3 regions of the Serratia marcescens subsp. marcescens ATCC 13880 genome follow, and region 2 is predicted to be linked to each of the others. Evidence: predicted binding sites of a transcription regulator. Region 2 holds the regulator's gene; each other region holds the start of a gene.
What was found. Region 2 encodes PhoB, which activates phosphate uptake and scavenging genes when phosphate is short. Its sites were predicted from a motif close to CTGTCATAAAACTGNCNNAT; they were not measured.
Positions count from the first base shown of each region.

Region 1: a site for PhoB is predicted at 2,064-2,083, ahead of J0F90_RS23750 (MIP/aquaporin family protein). Genes of this name have one in related genera too.
Region 3: a site for PhoB is predicted at 2,005-2,024, ahead of phoA (alkaline phosphatase). Genes of this name have one in related genera too.

Region 1 covers NZ_CP071238.1:4,973,643-4,981,006, forward strand. Annotated here, with positions in the region: gene J0F90_RS23735 (1,4-dihydroxy-2-naphthoate polyprenyltransferase) at 1-870, shown strand, start outside; gene rraA (ribonuclease E activity regulator RraA) at 946-1,431, shown strand; gene zapB (septal ring assembly protein ZapB) at 1,491-1,730, opposite strand; gene J0F90_RS23750 (MIP/aquaporin family protein) at 2,255-3,100, shown strand; gene glpK (glycerol kinase GlpK) at 3,143-4,651, shown strand; gene glpX (class II fructose-bisphosphatase) at 4,781-5,791, shown strand; gene emrD (multidrug efflux MFS transporter EmrD) at 5,986-7,170, opposite strand.
Region 2 covers NZ_CP071238.1:1,040,131-1,047,494, forward strand. Annotated here, with positions in the region: gene sbcC (exonuclease subunit SbcC) at 1-907, opposite strand, end outside; gene sbcD (exonuclease subunit SbcD) at 904-2,136, opposite strand; gene phoB (phosphate response regulator transcription factor PhoB) at 2,352-3,041, shown strand; gene phoR (phosphate regulon sensor histidine kinase PhoR) at 3,066-4,382, shown strand; gene J0F90_RS04875 (PstS family phosphate ABC transporter substrate-binding protein) at 4,397-5,359, shown strand; gene brnQ (branched-chain amino acid transport system II carrier protein) at 5,846-7,162, shown strand; gene proY (proline-specific permease ProY) at 7,236-7,364, shown strand, end outside.
Region 3 covers NZ_CP071238.1:1,575,229-1,582,592, reverse strand. Annotated here, with positions in the region: gene J0F90_RS07540 (antibiotic biosynthesis monooxygenase family protein) at 1-323, opposite strand, end outside; gene J0F90_RS07535 (ArsR/SmtB family transcription factor) at 499-1,182, shown strand; gene J0F90_RS07530 (glutathione S-transferase N-terminal domain-containing protein) at 1,257-1,964, shown strand; gene phoA (alkaline phosphatase) at 2,097-3,524, shown strand; gene mqo (malate dehydrogenase (quinone)) at 3,986-5,566, shown strand; gene J0F90_RS07515 (helix-turn-helix domain-containing protein) at 5,772-6,230, shown strand; gene J0F90_RS07510 (fimbrial protein) at 6,306-7,346, opposite strand; gene J0F90_RS07505 (fimbria/pilus outer membrane usher protein) at 7,358-7,364, opposite strand, start outside.

The sequences.
Region 1 (7,364 bases), 1.2 Mb from region 2:
CTACGCCCCCGCACCCTGCCGCTGGCCTTTGCCTCCATCGTGGTCGGCTCGGCAATCGCCGCCTGGCACGGCAGCCTGAAACCTGAAGTGGCGCTGCTGGCGCTGTTGACCGCCGGCCTGCTGCAGATCCTCTCCAACCTGGCGAACGACTACGGCGATGCGGTCAAAGGCAGCGACAAAGAAGATCGCATCGGGCCATTGCGCGGCATGCAGAAAGGCATGATCACCCAGGCGCAGATGAAACGGGCACTGGTGGTGACGGTGGTGCTGATCGCCCTCGCCGGCTGTTCGCTGATCGCCGTCGCCTGCGAGCAACCCAGCGACGTGGTGGGCTTTCTGGTGCTGGGCGGGCTGTCTATCGTGGCAGCCATCACCTATACCGTCGGCAACAAGCCCTACGGATATTTGGGGTTGGGCGACATCTCGGTACTGGTGTTCTTCGGCTGGCTGAGCGTGGCCGGCACCTACTATCTGCAAACGCACACCTTCGACAGCGTGGTGATGCTGCCTGCCACCGCCTGCGGCCTGCTGGCGACGGCGGTGCTCAACATCAACAATCTGCGCGATATCGAGAGCGATCGCGAAAACGGCAAGAACACGCTGGCGGTGCGTCTCGGCCCGCACAAGGCGCGCATTTACCATGCCCTGCTGCTCGGCGGCGCAGTGCTGTGTTTCGCGCTGTTTACGCTGTTCAACCTGCACAGCCCGTGGGGTTGGCTGTTCGTGTTGGCGATCCCGCTGCTGATGCGCCACGGCCTGCGCGTGCTGCGCGATCCGACGCCGGTCGGCATGCGGCCGATGCTGGAACACATGGTCAAAGCGGCGTTGCTGGCCAACCTGCTGTTCGCCATCGGCGTGGCGCTCAGTTAAAAACTGATGATTTTGCCAACAGGGCGAATAAAGGGATATACTGAACATTCCAGCGGCAAACAGACGTAAAATCCTATGAAATACGATACTTCCGAACTTTGCGACATCTATCATGAAGAGGTAAACGTTGTTGAACCTCTGTTCTCCAATTTTGGCGGGCGTACTTCATTTGGCGGGCAGATCACCACGGTGAAATGCTTTGAGGATAACGGCCTGTTGTTCGATCTGCTTGAAGAAAACGGCCGCGGCCGCGTGCTGTTGGTCGACGGCGGCGGTTCGGTACGCCGGGCGCTGATCAACGCCGAACTGGCGCGCTTGGCCGCCCAGAACGAATGGGAAGGCATCGTGGTGTACGGCGCGGTGCGCCAGGTGGACGATCTGGAAGAACTCGACATCGGCATTCAGGCGATGGCGGCGATCCCGGCGGGTGCCGTGAGCGAAGGCGTGGGCGAAAGCGATATCCGCGTCAACTTCGGTGGCGTCACCTTCTTCTCCGGCGACCACCTGTATGCCGACAACACCGGCATCATCCTCTCCGAGGACCCGCTCGACATCGAGTGATTTCCGGTCATGAAAAAGGGCGCCTCAGGCGCCCTTTTCGTTGCGACATGGCGTGAGGATTAGACCTCTTCCATTTTGCCCAGCAGCGCGCGCAGGCGATCTTGCCATACGTGCTGTTCTTCTTTCAGCTGTTGGTTTTCGCGCACCAACGCTTCGTGGTTGCCGGAGGCAGCCTGAACTTCCTGCGACAGAGAGTTGTTTTTGTCTTTCAGCTCTTCAATTTCCATCTGCAACAAGGTGATGGTATCAATCGCCTGCTGTACTTTTGCTTCCAGTTTCTCAAATACTTCAAATGACATGCTTCAGTCCCCTCATGATAGCAAGGCGTACATCTATAAGTAGCGGCCGCAACATCGGCTGCAGCTACTGCGAATATTGCATCGCGCTCAGTGACGCGCGCCGTTACGAAAGGCGCGCCGGTCTCGATTCGTTAAAAACGATTGTAAGTAGCCAGTCTCCGCCTGTCTAGCAACATACCGGATCATCGCGCAGTCTGTTGCAATTTTCCTGCCCCCGCCATCAGCAAAAACTGAAAATCCCCATCGCCGCCGCCGCGAGTTGTTAACAACCCTCAGCAAACCACTGGTCAGATCACACTTTTATGGCTCAGAAAGAACACTAAACGACGCGAAATCGCTCAATTTTATGACGCGCCACACACATTTTGATTTCGCTATTTCTCGTTTATGTTCGTTAACGATAAATTTACATCACGTCCTCATTCAATAATTGGACGAGATGAAAAAAACTGTGCCCATAGGCCGGATCTCTATCCAACTGAGCCTATAAACCAACAACCGCCGTTTTGCAGGACAACAACATTATGAGCCAAACCACCAGTCCGACATTAAAAGGCCAGTGCATCGCCGAGTTCCTCGGCACGGCGCTGCTGATCTTCTTTGGCGTAGGCTGCGTTGCCGCACTGAAACTGGCGGGCGCCAGCTTCGGCCAGTGGGAAATCAGCATCATTTGGGGCCTCGGCGTCGCCATGGCCATCTATCTGACCGCCGCCATTTCCGGCGCGCATCTCAACCCGGCGGTCACCCTCGCCCTGTGGCTGTTCGCCTGCTTCGACGGGCGCAAAGTGGTGCCTTACATCATTGCGCAGGTCGCCGGCGCCTTCTGCGCAGCGGCCTTGGTCTACGGGCTGTACTACAACCTGTTCTTCGACTTCGAAGCGGCCCACCACATGGTGCGCGGCAGCAACGAAAGCCTCGAACTGGCCGGCATCTTCTCGACTTACCCTAACGCGCATATCTCCGTCGGCCAGGCCTTCCTGGTAGAAATGGTGATCGCGGCAATCCTGATGTGCCTGATCCTGGCGCTGACCGACGACGGCAACGGCATTCCGCGCGGCCCGCTGGCGCCGCTGCTGATCGGTATTCTGATTGCCGTGATCGGCGCCTCCATGGGACCATTGACCGGCTTTGCGTTGAACCCGGCGCGTGACTTCGGGCCGAAACTGTTCGCCTACCTGGCCGGCTGGGGCAAAGTCGCCTTCACCGGCGCACGTGATATCCCGTACTTCCTGGTGCCGATCTTCGCCCCTATCGTCGGCTGTGGCCTGGGCGCTTTCGGTTACCGCGCGCTGATTGGCCGCCACCTGCCGTGCGACGTCTGCGTGACGGAAGAAGAGCCCGACGCCAAGACCCAGCAGCGTAAAGCATGATGGGTGCAGTTTTAAACGGTTAACAACAGCAGGATAATTACCATGACTGTAGAAAAAAAATACATTGTCGCACTCGACCAAGGGACCACCAGCTCACGCGCCGTCGTGCTCGATCACGACGCCAACATCGTTGCGGTATCGCAGCGCGAATTCCCGCAGATCTATCCAAAGGCCGGCTGGGTTGAGCACGACCCGATGGAGATCTGGGCGTCGCAAAGTTCGACGCTGGTAGAAGTGCTGGCGAAAGCCGACATCAATTCCGATCAGATCGCCGGCATCGGCATCACCAACCAGCGCGAAACCACCATCGTCTGGGAAAAAGAGACCGGCAAGCCGATTTACAACGCCATCGTTTGGCAGTGCCGCCGCACCGCCGACATCTGCGAGAAGCTCAAGCGCGACGGCCTGGAAGAGTACATCCGTCACAACACCGGCCTGGTGGTTGACCCGTACTTCTCCGGCACCAAGGTGAAGTGGATCCTGGACAACGTCGAAGGCGCCCGCGAGCGCGCCAAGCGCGGCGAACTGCTGTTCGGCACCGTGGATACCTGGCTGGTGTGGAAAATGACCCAGGGGCGCGTACACGTCACCGATTACACCAACGCCTCACGCACCATGATGTTCAACATCCACGAACTGGACTGGGACGAACGCATGCTGGAAGTGCTGGACATTCCGCGCGCCATGCTGCCGAAAGTCCGTCCGTCCTCCGAGGTATACGGCCAGACCAACATCGGCGGTAAGGGCGGCACGCGTATTCCTATCGCCGGTATCGCCGGTGACCAGCAGGCGGCGCTGTACGGCCAGCTGTGCGTTCAACCGGGCATGGCGAAGAACACCTACGGCACCGGCTGCTTCCTGCTGATGAACACCGGCAAAGAAGCGGTACGGTCGAAAAACGGTCTGCTGACCACCATCGCCTGCGGCCCGCGCGGTGAAGTGAACTATGCGCTGGAAGGCGCGGTGTTCATCGGCGGCGCGTCTATCCAGTGGCTGCGCGACGAGCTGAAACTGATCAGCGACGCCGCCGACTCCGAATACTTCGCCACCAAGGTGAAAGACAGCAACGGCGTCTATGTGGTGCCGGCCTTCACCGGCCTGGGTGCGCCTTACTGGGATCCGTATGCTCGCGGCGCCATTTTCGGCCTGACCCGCGGCGCCAACAGCAACCACATCATCCGCGCCACGCTGGAATCCATCGCCTTCCAGACCCGTGACGTGCTGGACGCCATGCAGGCCGACGCCAACACCCGCCTGCAATCGCTGCGCGTGGACGGCGGCGCAGTCGCCAACAACTTCCTGATGCAGTTCCAGTCCGATATTCTCGGCACCCGCGTAGAGCGCCCTGAAGTGCGTGAATCGACGGCGCTGGGCGCGGCGTTCCTGGCGGGCCTGGCCATCGGCTACTGGAACGATCTGGATGAAGTGAAGAGCAAAGCGGTGGTTGAGCGTGAATTCCGCCCAAGCATCGAAACCACCGAACGCAACTACCGCTACAGCGGCTGGAAAAAAGCGGTGGCTCGCGCTCAGGCATGGGAAGATCACGAGTAATCCCGAAGTTGCCGTTTCGCCAACAAGCGCTGCCTGCGGGCGGCGCTTTTTTTTTGCCCCGCCCTGCCGCCACCGCGCTGTGATAGACTTTGTCGATATTTTCTTCCCTTTCTCACAGACAGGTTTGCCATGAAACGTGAATTAGCCATCGAATTCTCCCGCGTTACCGAAGCCGCCGCGCTGGCGGGCTACAAATGGCTGGGGCGCGGCGACAAGAACGCCGCCGACGGCGCGGCGGTCCACGCCATGCGCATCATGCTCAACAAAGTGGATATCGATGGGCGCATTGTGATCGGCGAAGGCGAGATCGACGAAGCGCCGATGTTGTATATCGGCGAGCAGGTCGGTACCGGCCAAGGCGACGCGGTCGACATCGCGGTCGATCCGATCGAAGGCACCCGCATGACCGCCATGGGCCAGTCCAACGCGCTGGCGGTATTGGCGGTGGGCGATCGCGGCACTTTCCTGCACGCGCCGGACATGTACATGGAGAAGCTGGTGGTCGGCCCGGCGGCGCGCGGCGCCATCGATATCAACCGGCCGCTGGCGGAGAACCTGCAGAACGTCGCCGAACGACTGGGCAAACCACTGTCGCAGTTGACGGTGATCGTATTGGCCAAACCGCGCCACGACGGCGTCATCGCGCAGATGCAACAGTTGGGCGTGCGAGTATTCGCCATTCCTGACGGCGACGTGGCGGCCTCCATTCTCACCTGCATGCCCGAAAGCGAGGTCGATGTGATGTACGGCATCGGCGGCGCGCCGGAAGGAGTGATCTCAGCCGCGGTGATCCGCGCGCTGGACGGCGACATGCAGGCGCGTTTGCTGCCGCGTCATGAGGTGAAAGGCGACAGCGCCGAAAACCGCCGCATCGGCGAACAAGAGTTGGCCCGCTGCCGGGAGATGGGTATCGAAGCCGGCCAGGCGCTGCGTCTGGATCAGATGGCGCGCAACGACAACGTGATCTTCTCCGCCACCGGCATCACCAAGGGCGATTTGCTGGAGGGCATCAGCCGCCAGGGCAACATGGCCACCACCGAAACGTTGCTGATCCGCGGCAAGTCGCGCACCATCCGCCGTATCCGTTCGACCCACTATCTGGATCGCAAAGACCCGGCGCTGCACGAGTTTCTGCTGTAACGAAACAGGGCGCCGAATGGCGCCCTGATGATTGATGGCAAACCTCATGCCCTTGCCGGGTCGGCAGAGAACAGTGAATAAAAAACAAGGAAAATCAATTTATTGAATTTCGGCTAATAACCACAAAGGGGAGAAAAACCACGCTTTTTCTTCCCTTTGTCAACGGTATGAGGGCGCCGAATGGCGCCCTGTCGTTATGCGGTATGTCCTTGATGCTGCATGCGATTGGACAGCGGCCACCAGCACAGCAGGATCAGCAGCGCCATCGCGAACATCAGCAAGCCGAGGCTGAACTGCCCGGTTTGCGGCAGCATGGCGGAAAGCCAGGTCGCCAGACCGGACCCCATGTTCTGCATGCCGCCCACCAATGCGCCCGCCGCGCCGGCCAGGTAAGGGAACGGCTCCATCGCCCCGGTGGTCGCCAGCGGGAACAGCATGCCGGCGCCGAAGAAGAACAATGCGGCCGGCACGATCAGCGTCCAGATGTTCATCACGCCGAACCAGCCCGGGATCCACATCATCGCCCCCGCCAGCAGGCAGCTAATCACCGAATGCCACATCAGCGTGTGGAAGGTCTTGCCGTCGCGCCCGGCGTACCAGGCGCCGAAAAACGCCGCCGGGATCGGCAGAATGAACAGGATGCTGACGGTCAGCCCACTCAGTCCCAACACGCCGCCCATCAACACGCCGCAGCTGGCCTCGAATACCGCAATCCCCGCCAGCGCGCCGATCAGCATCACCAGATAGCAACTGAAGGTGCTGTCACCCAGCAGTTGGCGGAAACTGGCCAGCATGCGACGTTTTTCCGTTTGCACCGGACGGGTTTCCGGCAGCCAGCGGAACATGGCGAAGGCGACGCAGGCGCACAGCCCCAGCAGGAAGGCGTAGCAGGCGCGCCAGCCGAACACCATCGCCAATGCGCCGCCGATCACCGGCGCCAGCAGCGGGCTGACCAAAATCCCCATGTTCAACAGGCTGTTGGCGTAGCGCAGTGCGGTGCCGGCATACAGATCGCGCGGCATGGTGCGCGCCATCACGCCCGCCACGCCGGTGCCCATGCCCTGAATCGCGCTGGCGGCAACCAGCATCGTCAGATTGGTGGACAGCAGTGCGCCCAGCGCACCGGCCAGGAAGATCATCATGCCGGTCAGGATCACCGGGCGACGCCCGATACGATCCGATATCGGCCCGTAAATCAGCTGGGAGAAACCGTAGGTCAGCAGATACGCCGCCATCACCCGTTGCACAGCGCCGGTGCGAACCGACAGATCGTGGGCGATATCAGCAATCACGGGAACATAAATGGTTTGCGCCATCTGGCCGACGGCGACCAACAGGATAAGCATCACCAGCAGGTGAAAATTCTCTAGTTTTCTCATTATCTTCGTTAACGTTTCAACTCGTCACAGCGTCCCGGTATGGCCGTTGCAGCAGCCAGAACGGCGAGCAGCCCTCTATGGCGGCATAAACTAATCAAATCTGATTTTTTTAGCGAGTTTCAGGCAGATATTGATCCAGGTCACACTGGCAGCAAACCCGACCAGGCTCGTAAATTAAACTGTACGTCTAACGC
Region 2 (7,364 bases):
CGCGGCAACGATCGCGTTCGCCGCGCAGCGGCCGCAATTTCTCGGCCGGCTCGCTGAGCGCCAGCCGCTTCAGCTGTGGGGCGGCCTCCGCCTGCTCGCGCTGGGCGGTGTCCAGCCGCAATTGCCCCTCGCTTTGCTGTTGCCGGAGGCGTTGCCATTGCTGCAGCCAGCTCAGCGCCTGTTGCTGCCGCTGGGTTTGCTCGCCGAGGGCGATTTCCTGCGCGCTCAGCGCCGTCAGCTGTTCGGTCAGAGACTGGCGCTGCTCGTCGTTCAGCAGTTCGATGCCGCTGGCGCGTTGATGCAACGCATCCAGGTCGGTTTTGGCCTGCTTGTGCGACTCGAACACCTGTTCGGACAACCGCCCGTAGATTTCGGTGCCGGTCAGCTCTTCCAGCAGTTCGGCGCGATCGTTGGCGTCGGCGTTGAGGAACGCGGCGAACTGCCCCTGAGACAGCATCATCGATTTGGTGAAGCGGCCAAAGTCCAGCCCGGTGATGGCGGCGGTAAGCTCCAGCTTGTCGCGCACCTTGTCCGCCAGGATCTTGCCGTCCTCGCGGCGCGCCAGTTCGACCTTCGGCGCCTGCAGATTGCCGTCCGGCGCGTTTTTGGCGCGGCGCTGGCTCCAGAAGGCGCGATAGCCGACGCCCTTGACCTCGAATTCGACCTCCGCCAGCGATTCGGCGGTGTGGCGGGTCATCAGTTCATTCTGGCTCGGCGTGACGTTGAGGCGCGGCGTTTGGTGGTACAGCGCCAGGCAGATGGCGTCCAGCAGGGTGGTTTTGCCCGCGCCGGTCGGGCCGGTAATGGCGAACAGGCCGTTGCTGGCGAACGGCTCGGCGGTGAAGTCAATTTTCCATTCGCCCTGCAGCGAGTTGAGGTTTTTTAAGCGCAGGCTGAGGATCTTCATGGGTTGGTCTCCTCGGCGTTCTGCTGCACCGCCTCGACCACCTGGCGGAACAGTTGGTGCATCCGCCGTTGGCGCGCTTCGGGCATGTCGGCCTCCTGTGTCAGACGCCGTTCGAACACTTCGTTGACGCTCAGCTCGTTCAGCGTTTCTTTATCCTGCTGCGCGATCGCCTGGCGGCGCTGCTCTTTACTGCGCCGCAGCAGCACCACTTCCACCGGCAGCTCATCCGCCATCAGCTGGATGCGGCGCTGGATGTCGCTGAGGTAGTCCTGCGTCGCCACTTCGATATCCAGCCACACCGGCAGCTCGCCGGCATAGTCGGCAAATTGCCGCAGCTGCCGTTCGATCTCGGCCAGATCGCCTTTGATCAGTTGCATGGGCTGAAACTGCGGGATCGTTAACGCGTCTACCCGCTGCAAAGCGCCGTCGGCGAAATCGACCAGGAAGACGCTTTTGGCTTTGCCCAGCTCATCGAAACTGAGCGGGATCGGTGAGCCGCTATAGCGAATATGCTCCGATTTGGCGACGTTCTGCGCGCGGTGAATGTGGCCGAGCGCGATATAGTCGGCGGGCGGGAAGGCCTGCGCCGGGAAGGCGTCGAGGGTGCCGATATAGATGTCGCGCACCGAGTCGGAGGTGGTGACGCCGACGGTGGTCAGGTGGCCGGTGGCGACGATCGGCAGCGGTAGGCCCAGCTGGTCGCGGCGCTCGCAGGCCGCCTGATACAGCGCTTGGTAATGTTCGGCGATGGCTTCCTGCAGCGCCTGCTGTTTCTGCGCGCCGGATTCGCCGGCGCGGCTGGTGAGCAGGTCGCGCGGCCGCAGGAACGGGATGGCGCACAGCACCGCGCCCGGCTGGCCGTCGCGTTGGTTAAGCACCACGATCTGCTGTTCCGGGGCGCCCTGCGCGCTGGCGATCACCGTGGTGTTCAGGCAGGAGAGCAGTTCACGCGATTCGTTCAGCGTTGCGACCGAATCGTGGTTGCCGCCCAGCACTACCAACTGGCAGCCGGTGCGCTGCAGTTCCACCACGAAGCGGTTGTACAGCTCGCGGGCATAGCTGGGCGGCGAGCCGGTATCGAACAGATCCCCGGCGACGATCAGCGCATCCACCTGCTGCTGTTCGATCTGTTCGATCAGCCAGTTCAGAAAAGCCTGGTGCTCGGCGGCGCGGCTTTTGGTGAAAAAGTACTGGCCAAGGTGCCAGTCAGAGGTGTGGATCAGGCGCATGACACTCCCGGATGTGAAGATAATGGCGATGATTATAAAGGCCGCGGCGGCGGCTGTCCCGGCGCAATGATGATGACAACCGGATGATTTTTCTTTACTGCGGGAAATAATCGCTATGCTTACTGCCTATAACAGCCGGTTTTTTTCATAAAAGTGTCACAAAACTGACGCATAATGGCGCCCGAAAAGTCGCTAACACATTGGCAGGATTGACGATGGCAAGACGCATACTGGTGGTGGAAGACGAAGCGCCGATCCGTGAGATGGTGTGCTTTGTGTTGGAACAGAATGGTTACCAACCGTTGGAAGCCGAGGATTATGACAGCGCCGTGACGCGTCTGTCTGAGCCGTTCCCTGATTTGGTGTTGCTTGACTGGATGTTGCCCGGCGGTTCCGGCATTCAGTTTATCAAACATATGAAGCGCGAAGCGCTGACCCGCGATATCCCGGTGATGATGCTGACCGCGCGCGGCGAAGAAGAAGACCGGGTGCGCGGCCTGGAAGTGGGGGCGGATGATTACATCACCAAGCCGTTCTCGCCCAAGGAGCTGGTGGCGCGCATCAAAGCGGTCATGCGCCGCATTTCGCCGATGGCGGTGGAAGAAGTGATTGAAATGCAAGGGTTGAGTCTGGATCCGTCCTCCCATCGCGTAATGGCGAACGATCAGGCGCTGGACATGGGGCCGACAGAGTTCAAGCTGCTGCACTTCTTTATGACCCACCCGGAGCGGGTTTATAGCCGCGAGCAGTTGCTTAATCACGTCTGGGGCACTAACGTTTATGTGGAAGACCGTACCGTTGACGTGCATATCCGTCGGCTCCGCAAGGCGTTAGAAACCAGTGGGCATGATAAAATGGTTCAAACCGTTCGGGGCACCGGCTACCGGTTCTCAACGCGCTACTGATCGCGCCGCGCTGGAGAATATGCCGTGTTAGAACGTCTGTCGTGGAAGAGGCTGGCTCTGGAGCTGGCTCTTTTCTGTCTGCCCGCCTTACTGCTGGGGCTGATTTTCGGTTATCTGCCCTGGTTCCTGCTGGCCTCCGCGCTGGCTGCGCTGGTGTGGAATTTCTACAACCAGCTCAAACTCTCCCATTGGCTGTGGATCGACCGCAGCATGACGCCGCCGCCCGGCCGCTGGAGCTGGGAGCCGCTGTTCTATGGCCTGTATCAGATGCAGCAGCGCAACCGCCGCCGCCGGCGCGAGCTGGCGCTGCTGATCAAGCGCTTTCGCAGCGGGGCCGAATCGCTGCCTGACGCGGTGGTGATGACCACCGTCGAAGGCAATATCTTCTGGTGCAACGGGCTGGCGCAGCATCTGCTCGGCTTTCGCTGGCCGGAAGACAACGGCCAGCACATCCTTAACCTGCTGCGGTATCCGGAATTCAGCCACTATCTGCAACAACAGGAGTTTTCGCGCCCGCTGACGCTGCAGCTGAACAACGAACACTACGTCGAATTCCGCGTGATGCCGTATTCTGAAGGGCAACTGCTGATGGTGGCGCGCGACGTCACCCAGATGCGCCAGTTGGAGGGCGCGCGGCGCAACTTCTTCGCCAACGTCAGTCATGAACTGCGCACGCCGCTGACGGTGCTGCAGGGCTATCTGGAGATGATGGGCGACGAAGAGCAGGATGGCTCGCTGCGCAGCAAGGCGCTTAGCACCATGCAAGAGCAGACCCGCCGGATGGACGGGCTGGTCAAGCAGTTGCTGACGCTGTCGCGCATCGAGGCGGCGCCCAATGTCGACATGAACGAGCGGGTGGATATTCCGCTGATGCTGCGGGTGTTGCAGCGCGAGGCGCAATCGCTGAGCGGCGGCAATCACGAGATCACCTTCCGGGTGAACGAACAGCTCAACGTGTTCGGCAATGAAGATCAGTTGCGCAGCGCGGTGTCTAACCTGGTGTACAACGCGGTCAACCACACGCCGAAGGGCACCCATATCGAAGTCAGCTGGCAGCAGACGGCGCACGGCGCGCAATTCCAGGTCAGCGACAACGGGCCGGGCATCGCCGCCGAGCATCTGCCGCGCCTGACAGAGCGTTTTTATCGCGTCGACAAGGCCCGTTCGCGCCAGACCGGCGGCAGCGGGCTGGGGCTGGCGATCGTCAAGCACGCGCTCAGCCATCACGACGCGCGGCTGGAGATCCTCAGCGAACCGGGGATCGGCACCCGCTTTATCTTTACCTTGCCCAATCGGTTGATTGTTCCCGCCGCTTTATCAGAGAATGCGGTGAAAAATTAACGCGAGACACCGGTATGACCCGAATTACCCGAGGGCTGTTGCTTTGCCTGGCGCTGCTGGCCGGACGCGGCGCGCTGGCGCAGCCTGACGGCATGTTGGCGGGCAACCTGTCCAGCGTCGGCTCCGACACGCTGGCGAATTTGATGGCGCTGTGGGCGCAGGATTTCAGCCAGCATTATCCCAACGTCAACCTGCAGATCCAGGCCGCCGGTTCGTCGACCGCGCCGACCGCGTTGGCGGCGGGCGCCGCGCAACTGGGCCCGATGAGCCGGCCGATGAAGGCGGCCGAGGTTTCGGCGTTCGAACACCGTTACGGTTATGCGCCCCTGGCGGTGCCGGTAGCGGTGGATGCGCTGGTGGTGTTGGTGCATCAGGACAATCCGCTGCGCGGCCTTAACCTGCAGCAGCTCGATCGCATTTTCTCCGCCACCCGGCGCTGCGGTGAAAGCCAGCCGCTGACGCGCTGGGGCGAGCTGGGGCTGCGCGGCGACTGGGCGACACGCTCGCTGCAACGCTTCGGCCGCAACTCGGCGTCCGGCACCTACGGCTATTTCAAACTGCGCGCGCTGTGCGGCGGCGATTTCATGCCGCGCGTCAATGAGCTGCCTGGTTCGGCTTCGGTGGTGCAGGCGGTGGCCGGTTCGCTCAACGGCATCGGCTACGCCAGCATCGGTTTTCGCGCCAGCGGCGTGCGGCTGCTGCCGCTGGCGGAGTCGGGAGAAGACTATGTCGCGCCTACCGCCGCCAACGTGCGCAACGATCGCTACCCGCTGTCGCGCTATCTGTATATCTACATCAACAAAGCCCCCAATCAACCGCTGGAGCCGCTGACCGCCGCGTTCCTCGATCGCGTGCTGTCGACACCAGGGCAAAGCCTGGTCAACCACGACGGCTATCTGCCGCTGCCGCCGGCCGCCCTGCAGAAGACTCGTCAGGCGCTCGGGTTGCCACCGCTCGCGCCGGCCACGGCGCAATAAGCGACAAAAATCGGCGTAATTTTCGCCTTTTTTCACGGCAAAACGGAGCTTATACCACGCGAAAACCGGGCATTTATTGGCGTTTTCGCGCGGTAAAGCGATATATGCTTCACGTTTCGTGAATTCATTGTTCAAAAATGATACAAATCATGTAGTGTATATTTATTGATAGCCAATATGATCGACTGGTGGCTAAAGTTTATATGGTCGATAGCTCTGCTTTTCGCCGTGCGTCTTGCCTTGAAGCGCTATAAACGTTTACCTTAGCCTTCGTTGTCGGATTAAACCTCCATTTTTATAACTCCTAAAATTTTGCCCATCTTCATGAGCGGCCACTTTCGAATAGGGACATAAACGCCGGATCGACTGCGTTTAGGGTGCTTATTAGGCGCTGCGACGATCGGGCATGCCGGCAACCGGGTGGGGCGTTTCGCCACCACGCTATCGGACAATTTTTTTTCATTTGAACAGGCAACACGACATCGTATGAGTCATCGTTTAACGTCAAAAGATATCCTGGCACTGGGCTTCATGACCTTTGCCTTATTCGTTGGGGCCGGGAACATCATCTTCCCGCCGATGGTCGGCTTGCAGTCCGGTGAACACGTCTGGATCGCTGCGCTGGGCTTCCTGCTCACCGCCGTGGGCCTGCCGGTCATCACCGTCATCGCGCTGGCGCGCGTCGGCGGCGGCATCGACGCCCTCAGTTCGCCGATCGGCCGCGGCGCCGGCCTGCTGCTGGCGACCGTCTGCTACCTGGCCGTCGGCCCGCTGTTCGCCACGCCGCGCACCGCCACCGTGTCCTTTGAGGTGGGCATCGCCCCGCTGACCGGCGACGGCGCCATGCCGCTGTTCATCTACAGTCTGGTGTACTTCACGCTGGTGATCGGCATCTCCCTGTATCCGGGCCGTCTGCTCGATACCGTCGGCCACGTGCTGGCGCCGCTGAAGATCGTCGCGCTGGCCGTACTGGGCATCGCCGCGCTGCTGTGGCCTGCCGGCGCGCCTATCCCGGCGACGGCGGCTTATCAGAGCGTGCCTTTCTCCTCCGGCTTCGTTAACGGCTATCTGACCATGGATACGCTGGGCGCGCTGGTATTCGGCATCGTTATCGTCAACGCGGCGCGCTCGCGCGGCGTGAAAGACGCCGGTCTATTGACCCGTTACACCATTCTGGCCGGTTTGATCGCCGGCGTGGGCCTGACGCTGGTTTATCTGAGCCTGTTCAAGCTGGGCTCCGGCAGCGGCGCGCTGGTGCCTGACGCCACCAACGGCGCGGTGATCCTGCACGCTTACGTTCAGAACACCTTCGGCGGCCTCGGCAGCTTCTTCCTGGCGGCGCTGATCTTCATCGCCTGCATGGTGACCGCGGTGGGCCTGACCTGCGCCTGCGCCGAGTTCTTCGCGCAATACCTGCCGTTCTCTTACAAGACGCTGGTGTTTATCCTGGGCCTGTTCTCGATGGTGGTGTCCAACCTCGGCCTGAGCCACCTGATCCAGATCTCCATTCCGGTGCTGACCGCGATTTATCCGCCGTGCATCGTGCTGGTGGTGCTGAGCTTCACCCTGCGTTGGTGGCACAGCGCGCCGCGCATCATCGCGCCGGTGATGCTTGTCAGCCTGTTGTTTGGTATTCTTGACGCGGTGAAAGCGTCCAGCTTCCAGCAGCTGCTGCCGGCCTGGTCCACTCACCTGCCGCTGGCGGAGCAGGGGTTGGCATGGTTGCCGCCTTCGCTGCTGATGTTGGCGCTGGTCGCGATTTATGATCGGGTGTGCACGCGTTCCCAAGTGACCGCGCACTGATAATCCCCCGGCTAAATCCAGGGCCACGGACATGTCCGTGGCTTTTTTTCGTTTAAAACTATGGGTCATTTTCATGCAACAACAGTCACCCACCACTGCCTCCGACAATAAGCTGAAACGCGGCCTCAGCACGCGTCATATCCGCTTTATGGCGCTGGGGTCGGCCATCGGCACCGGGTTGTTCTACGGCTCGGCGGACGCC
Region 3 (7,364 bases), 540 kb from region 2:
TCCTGCGGCGCCTGGTCGCGGCTCTCCAGCCCGTAGTCCCGCACCACCTCCGCCACCCGCAGCCGGTACTGCGCCAGCACCTCGCCACGGCCGCCCGCCTGCGCCGCCCGGTGCTGTTCGAGATTGCGCCACTGCTGCACCGCCGCCTCGTCGCGCCAGAAGGAGAGCGACAACAGGCGCTCGGGATCGGCCAGGCTTTGAAAGCGCTCGATGGAAATGAATCCGTCGACCTGCGCCAGCAGCGGCTTCAGCGCCGCCGCCAACTCCAGGTAGGTCTCCCGCTGCCCGTCGGCGGCCTGCAGTTCAAAAATCACGGCGATCATCCTCATCTCCTCTCAACGGTAAAATTCCGGCACACGCGCATTGAACGAACGGCGCCACTGCACCGATTTCAACGCCCGCTCATCAATATCCAGCGAACGCAGACACACAGCACCAGAGTGCGATAACCACAGGTTAGCGATGGACGAGCAGTCATACTTCGTCTAACATCGAAGTATGCATAACATCGAGATAGAAGATCGTTTAGCGGCGCTGAGCGCCGCCATCGCTGACCGCACCCGAGCGCGCATGCTGTGCCTGTTGATGGACGGGCGCGCCTACACCGCCACCGAGCTCAGCGCGGCGGTCGAGGTCGCCCCGTCTACCGCCAGCGCACACCTGGCGAAACTGCTGGAGCAGCGGCTGATTGCCTGCGTCAAACAGGGGCGCTACCGCTATTTCCGGCTGGCCGGGCAACCGGTGGCCGCAGCGCTGGAAGGCCTGATGGCGCTGGCGGGCGTGCCGCGCCCATCGGTGAAGAGCAGCACGCCTACCTCGCTGCAGTATGCCCGCACCTGCTACGACCATATGGCGGGCGAGGTGGCGGTGAAGCTGCACGATCGGCTGCATGCGCTGAACTGGCTGACCGGCGAAGAAGACTACCGGTTAAGCGACACCGGTCAGGCCGCGCTGAGGCGGCTGGGCGTCGATTGCTCGCCCGCCCCCACCCGCCGCCGCTTCGCCTGCGGGTGCCTGGACTGGAGCGAACGCCGATCTCACCTCGGCGGCGCGCTGGGCGCCGCGCTGTTGGCCGTCTTTATCCAACGCGGCTGGATCCTTCGCCGGCTCGACAGCCGTGAGCTGCAGCTGACCCCCGCCGGTAAAAAAGCGCTGGCCGCACATTTTGACCTCACGGTGTAACCCGGCGACAGGGTAGTTTTACTGCAATACTCTAGGGGTACGCTTAAGCGACCCCGCCAACCCGAGGAGTTTCCATGCTCGATTCCACCCAATTCCCGATCGTCAAACGCTGGCCGGCTCAACATCCGGAACGGCTGCAGCTCTACTCTCTGCCGACGCCGAACGGCGTCAAAGTGTCCATCATGCTGGAAGAGATCGGCCTGCCTTATGAAGCGCACCTGATCGACATCGGCAACAACGAGACCTGGACGCCGGAGTTCCTGGCGCTGAACCCGAATGGCAAGATCCCGGCGATCATCGATCCCGACGGCCCCGGCGGCCGGCCGCTGCCGCTGTTCGAATCCGGCGCCATTCTGCTCTACCTGGCGGAAAAGAGCGGCCGTTTCCTGCCGCAGGATCCGGCGCAGCGTTACGAAACCATTCAGTGGGTGTTCTTCCAGATGGCCGCCGTCGGCCCGATGTTCGGCCAGCTCGGTTTCTTCCATAAATTCGCCGGGCGCGAATATGAAGACAAGCGGCCGCTGGAGCGCTACAAAAACGAATCGAAACGCCTGCTCGGCGTGCTGGAAACGCGCCTGGAGGGCCGCGACTGGATCATGGGCGCGGAGTACACTATCGCCGATATCTCGCTGCTGGGCTGGGTGCGCAACCTGATCGGCTTCTATGAGGCGCGCGAACTGGTGGAGTTCGACAGTTTCCCGCGCGTCGCACAGTGGTTGGAGCGCGGTCTGGCGCGGCCGGCGGTGCAGCGCGGGCTGGCTATTCCGGCGCGCACGGCCTGAGACGCCAAACGGGGTGGCCGCTGGGCCATCCCGCCTTTCGCTGTCATAAAATTGTCATCCCTCTGCTCTACTCTCCTTACGTAACAATTTGATGTTATTTATATTGTTGTATTACGACAAGGAGCTTACCCCATGCAACCTGCTGTATCCCTGCTCGCCGGCGCCGTGCTGTCCGCCCTGCTCTGTTCCTCCGCCATCGCGGCGGAAACCTCGCCCAATGCTGATGGCCTGACCGAGCGCGCCGCACGCGGCAACCTCGCCGAACCGGGCGGAGCCCGTCGTCTGGCCGGCGATCAGACCGCCGCGCTGAAGGCGTCGCTGTCGGACAAAACGGCGAAAAACGTGATACTGCTGATCGGCGACGGCATGGGGGATTCCGAGATCACCGCCGCGCGCAACTACGCTGAAGGCGCAGGCGGTTACTTCAAGGGCATCGACGCCCTGCCGCTGACCGGGCAATACACCCACTACTCGCTGGACAAGAAAACCCGCAAGCCGGATTACGTGACCGATTCCGCCGCCTCCGCCACCGCCTGGACCACCGGGGTGAAAACCTATAACGGCGCGCTCGGCGTGGACGTGAACGGCAAAGATCAGCCGACGCTGCTGGAGATCGCCAAGGCGGCCGGCAAGGCCACCGGCAACGTCTCCACCGCCGAGTTGCAAGACGCTACGCCGGCGGCGCTGGTGTCGCACGTCACCTCGCGCAAATGCTACGGCCCGGAGGAAACCAGCGAGAAATGCGCCGCTAACGCACTGGAAAACGGCGGCCGCGGCTCCATTACCGAGCAGCTGCTGAAAACCCGCGCCGACGTCACGCTGGGCGGCGGCGCGAAGTCCTTCAACCAGCTGGCGAAAAGCGGCGAATGGCAAGGAAAATCGCTGAAAGATCAGGCGGCGGCGCAGGGTTACCAATGGGTGAGCAACGCGGATGAGCTGCAGGCCGTTACGTTGGCCAACCAGCAAAAACCGCTGCTGGGCCTGTTCGCCGACGGCAACATGCCGGTGCGCTGGTTGGGGCCGAAAGCCAGCTATCACGGCAACCTCGACAAGCCTGCGGTAACCTGCGAAAACAACCCGGCGCGCACCGCGGCCACGCCAACGCTGGCGGCGATGACCGAAAAAGCGATCGCGCTGTTGAAAGATAACCCGAACGGCTTCTTCCTGCAGGTCGAGGGCGCGTCGATCGATAAGCAGGATCACGCCGCCAACCCGTGCGGGCAGATTGGTGAAACCGTCGATCTGGACGAAGCGGTGCAAAAAGCGCTGGCCTTCGCCCGCGCCGACGGCAACACGCTGGTGATCGTCACCGCCGACCATGCGCACTCCAGCCAGATCGTCGCCGCCGGCGCCAAAGCGCCGGGCCTGACCCAGCTGCTGACCACCAAAGACGGCGCGCCGATGACCCTCAGCTACGGCAACTCGGAAGAAGAATCGCAGGGGCACACCGGCACCCAATTGCGCGTCGCGGCCTACGGCCCGCACGCCGCCAACGTGGTGGGATTGACCGATCAGACCGATCTGTTCTTCACCATGCGCGATGCGATGGGCATCCAGTAACCGCCTGCCGCACGATGGCCGCCCGCAACGGCGGCCATTTATTATTGGTTACCGATAGGTATTTGCAATTTAACCGCAATTATTGTGTGATAACGAAATAACGTTTAATTGCGCGACAATTAACCCCCTAAAATAACGCGGTTATACGGCCTCTCCCCCCTCTTTGTTTATTACTGCGACAGCAACCGGCCTATTTTTGCTTATATTCATTTTTTTTAGTTACAAAAGTAGTTTTTAACATTCTCGCAAACAATAATACCCCGCCAGTAACGTGAACCGATCAATTTGCACCCGGACGGCCTGCAATAGTTCACTTTTCGTTAAATACCCTATTAACAAAAAGGCATTATCGCTGCCTATCGGCTCACGCCGGGCGGTCGGCTTCATTATTTTCCAGGGTAACTCCCGCTAAATTCTTTCACCTGCAATGAGTAGAATTTACACACAAGAGATTTAATTCAATGAGAAAATTACTCGTCCTGATTTTCAGTCTCAGCCTGTTTGGCGTTACGCAGCAGGCGGCGGCTGAAGAGAAGAATAAAAACGTCGACGTGGTGTTGATCGGCGGCGGCATCATGAGCGCCACCTTGGGTACCTATCTGCATGAGCTGGAGCCGACCTGGACCATCGACATGTATGAGCGCATGAACGGCGTGGCGGAAGAGAGCTCCAACGGCTGGAACAACGCCGGTACCGGCCACTCCGCCTTCAGCGAAATGAACTACACGCCGGAAAAAGCCGATGGCACCATCGACATCAGCAAGGCGGTGAAGGTCAACGAGTCTTTCGAAATCTCCCGTCAGTTCTGGTCTTATCAGGTGAAAAACAATGTCCTGAAAGATCCGAAATCCTTTATTAACAGCGTGCCGCACATGAGCTTCGTGTGGGGCGACGACAACGTCAACTTCCTGCGTAAACGCTACGCGGCGCTGCAGCACAGCACCCTGTTCCGCGGCATGGAATATTCCGAAGACCCTGCGCAAATCAAACAGTGGGCGCCACTGGTGATGAACGGCCGCGATCCGGCGCAGAAAATCGCCGCGACCCGCATGCCGCTGGGTACCGACGTTAACTTCGGTGTGATCACCCACCAGTTGGTTGACGCGCTGAGCGCCAGCGACAAGTTCAAGCTGAACCTGAGCCACGAAGTGCGCGACATCAAGCGCAACGCCGATCAGACCTGGAGCGTGACCGTTGCCGATCTGAACCGCGACGGCAAAGAAACCACCGTTAACGCCAAGTTCGTGTTCATCGGCGCAGGCGGCGCGTCCCTGACCCTGCTGCAGAAATCCGGCATCCCTGAAGCCGACGGCTACGGCGGCTTCCCGGTCGGCGGCCAGTTCCTGGTCACCACCAACCCGGCGATCGCCAACCAGCACCTGGCCAAAGTGTATGGCCTGGCCAGCGTAGGTTCGCCGCCGATGTCCGTACCGCACCTGGATACCCGCATGCTGGACGGCAAGCGCGTGCTGCTGTTCGGGCCGTTCGCCACCTTCTCCAGCAAGTTCCTGAAGAACGGTTCGCTGTTCGATCTGATGCATTCGCTGAGCACCTCGAACCTGATGCCGATGACCCACGTCGGTCTGGATAACTTCGATCTGGTGAAATACCTGGTCGGCCAGCTGATGATGAACGACGACGATCGCTTCGCCGCGCTGAAAGAGTACTTCCCGGACGCCAAGCAGGCAGACTGGAAGCTGTGGACCGCAGGCCAGCGCGTGCAGATCATCAAGAAAGACGCGGATAAAGGCGGCGTGCTGCAGTTCGGCACCGAAGTCGTCAGCTCTGAAGACGGCAGCATCGCCGCTCTGCTGGGCGCTTCGCCGGGCGCTTCCACCGCTGCGCCAATCATGCTGCACCTGATGGAAACCGTGTTCAAAGACAAAGTGGCGACGCCGGAATGGCAGAGCAAGCTGAAAGAGATCATCCCGTCCTACGGCCACAAGCTGAACGGCGATATCGAGATGACCAACAAGATCCGCGGTTACACCAGCAGCGTACTGGGTCTGAACTACATTGAAGTGAAACCAGAAACTAACTGATTTTCCGTCACTTCCTACTGAAAAGGCCGCTTTATGCGGCCTTTCTTTTATCCCCCTGCCATTCAAAGAGCATTTTTGGCCACCTTTTTACCCCCGGTTTACCCTTGCGTAACGGCGCACTCACGCCTATTATCAAAGAATATACTTGGATAATTAAGCTAAGTCACTGTGACCTGAATGTCGTTTTTGCGGGAGAACTAAAACCATGGATCGCGTCAATATCATTCACGATTTACTAGACTGGATTGAAACTCATCTGGATCAGCCGCTGCTGCTGGATAACGTCGCCGCCAAGTCGGGCTACTCCAAATGGCACCTGCAGCGCATGTTCCGCAGCACTACCGGCCACGCGCTCGGCAGTTATATCCGCGAGCGGCGCCTGTCGCAGGCGGCGCAGGCGCTGCGCTCCACCCCACGCCCGATCCTGGATATCGCCCTGCAATACCATTTCGACTCTCAGCCTTCGTTCTCGCGCGCCTTCAAGAAACAGTTCGGCAAAACCCCAGCAGTGTATCGCCGCACCACCCGCTGGGACGTCGCAGAATGGCCGGCGCAGCCGATAGAAATGCAGGCCGAACCGCGCCATGATGCCCCTACGCTGCCCCGTTGGTACGCCGGCAAACCGCTGGAAGGCGTTTGCACCAGCTGGATGGGGCTGCGTTAATCAGCGCGGTATAAGGCACAAAAAAGGGTTCAGTTCGCGAGAACTGAACCCTTTCTTTATTGACCAGGCACCGAATTATTTGAAGGTGACGTCAATATTCGCCGATGCGCTGAACGGCCCCACTTTCGGGTTGGTGCTCAACCATTTCAGGCTGGCCATAAAGTTCTTTTCAACGATGGTGCCGTTGACCAGGCCCAGATCGACCGGGCTGTTCATCATGATCGGCGTATTTGGCGTCGCCGCCTGCGAGATCAAAATACCGAAGCCGCTGTCGCTGGTCGGCAGGATCACGCTGTTATCCTGCAGCGGATAAGTGCTGCTGAAGCTGGCCTGCAGCGTCTCCCCCTGGCAGTCCTGTCCGGTCGTCGGATCGGACATATTGGCGGCCACCGAGAACGGCACCTGTTTCTCGATTTTGCCCACCACCGCATTCTGACGCGGGATAGTGCCGAAGTTCACCGTCGAACCGTTGTTGGCCACCACGGTGATTTTCGGGTTGCAGGAAATAAACTGAATGTTGCCCAGCCCGGAAATGTAGGCGTTAAAGTTGCTGTTCGGCGTGCCGTTCAAGCCGCCGACGCCATCAACCTGGAATACCGAGTACGAGTTGTTGTCGTTGATCTTGCCGCCGGCCGGCGGCGCCTTGCCGGTTGCTTTAATATAGATGGCGTAAGACACGGTTACCGTCAGCGATCTGGCCGGAGACAAACAACGGCTGCCCGAACGGCGGCATTCCGTGCCGGGACCGACGTCCTGACGTGCGCCTTTAGTCGGTTTGACATCGATCCCCTGATAAGTGACACCCACTTCGATCGAATTATGGATCTGACTCATCCGGGACTGCGGATCCCAGTACAGGTAAGCATTTTCCCCTTTCGGGTTGTTCCAGTCATCCGTACATTGGAAGGTCGAGGTAAAGGTCTGCGAACGCCACAGCAACGCGCCCGGCGCGGTATTGGCGGTCGACACCTTGATGGCTTTATCCAGCACGATATCCTGGCGAATGCTGCCGTTCTGCTTACACGACAGCGCATAGCTGCTCTGCGAAAACGCGCCCAGCGTGACCAGCAGCCCAGCCGCCAACCCGAGATTCTTGTGCTTTAACAAAGAAGACATATCCTTTCCTTTTACGGT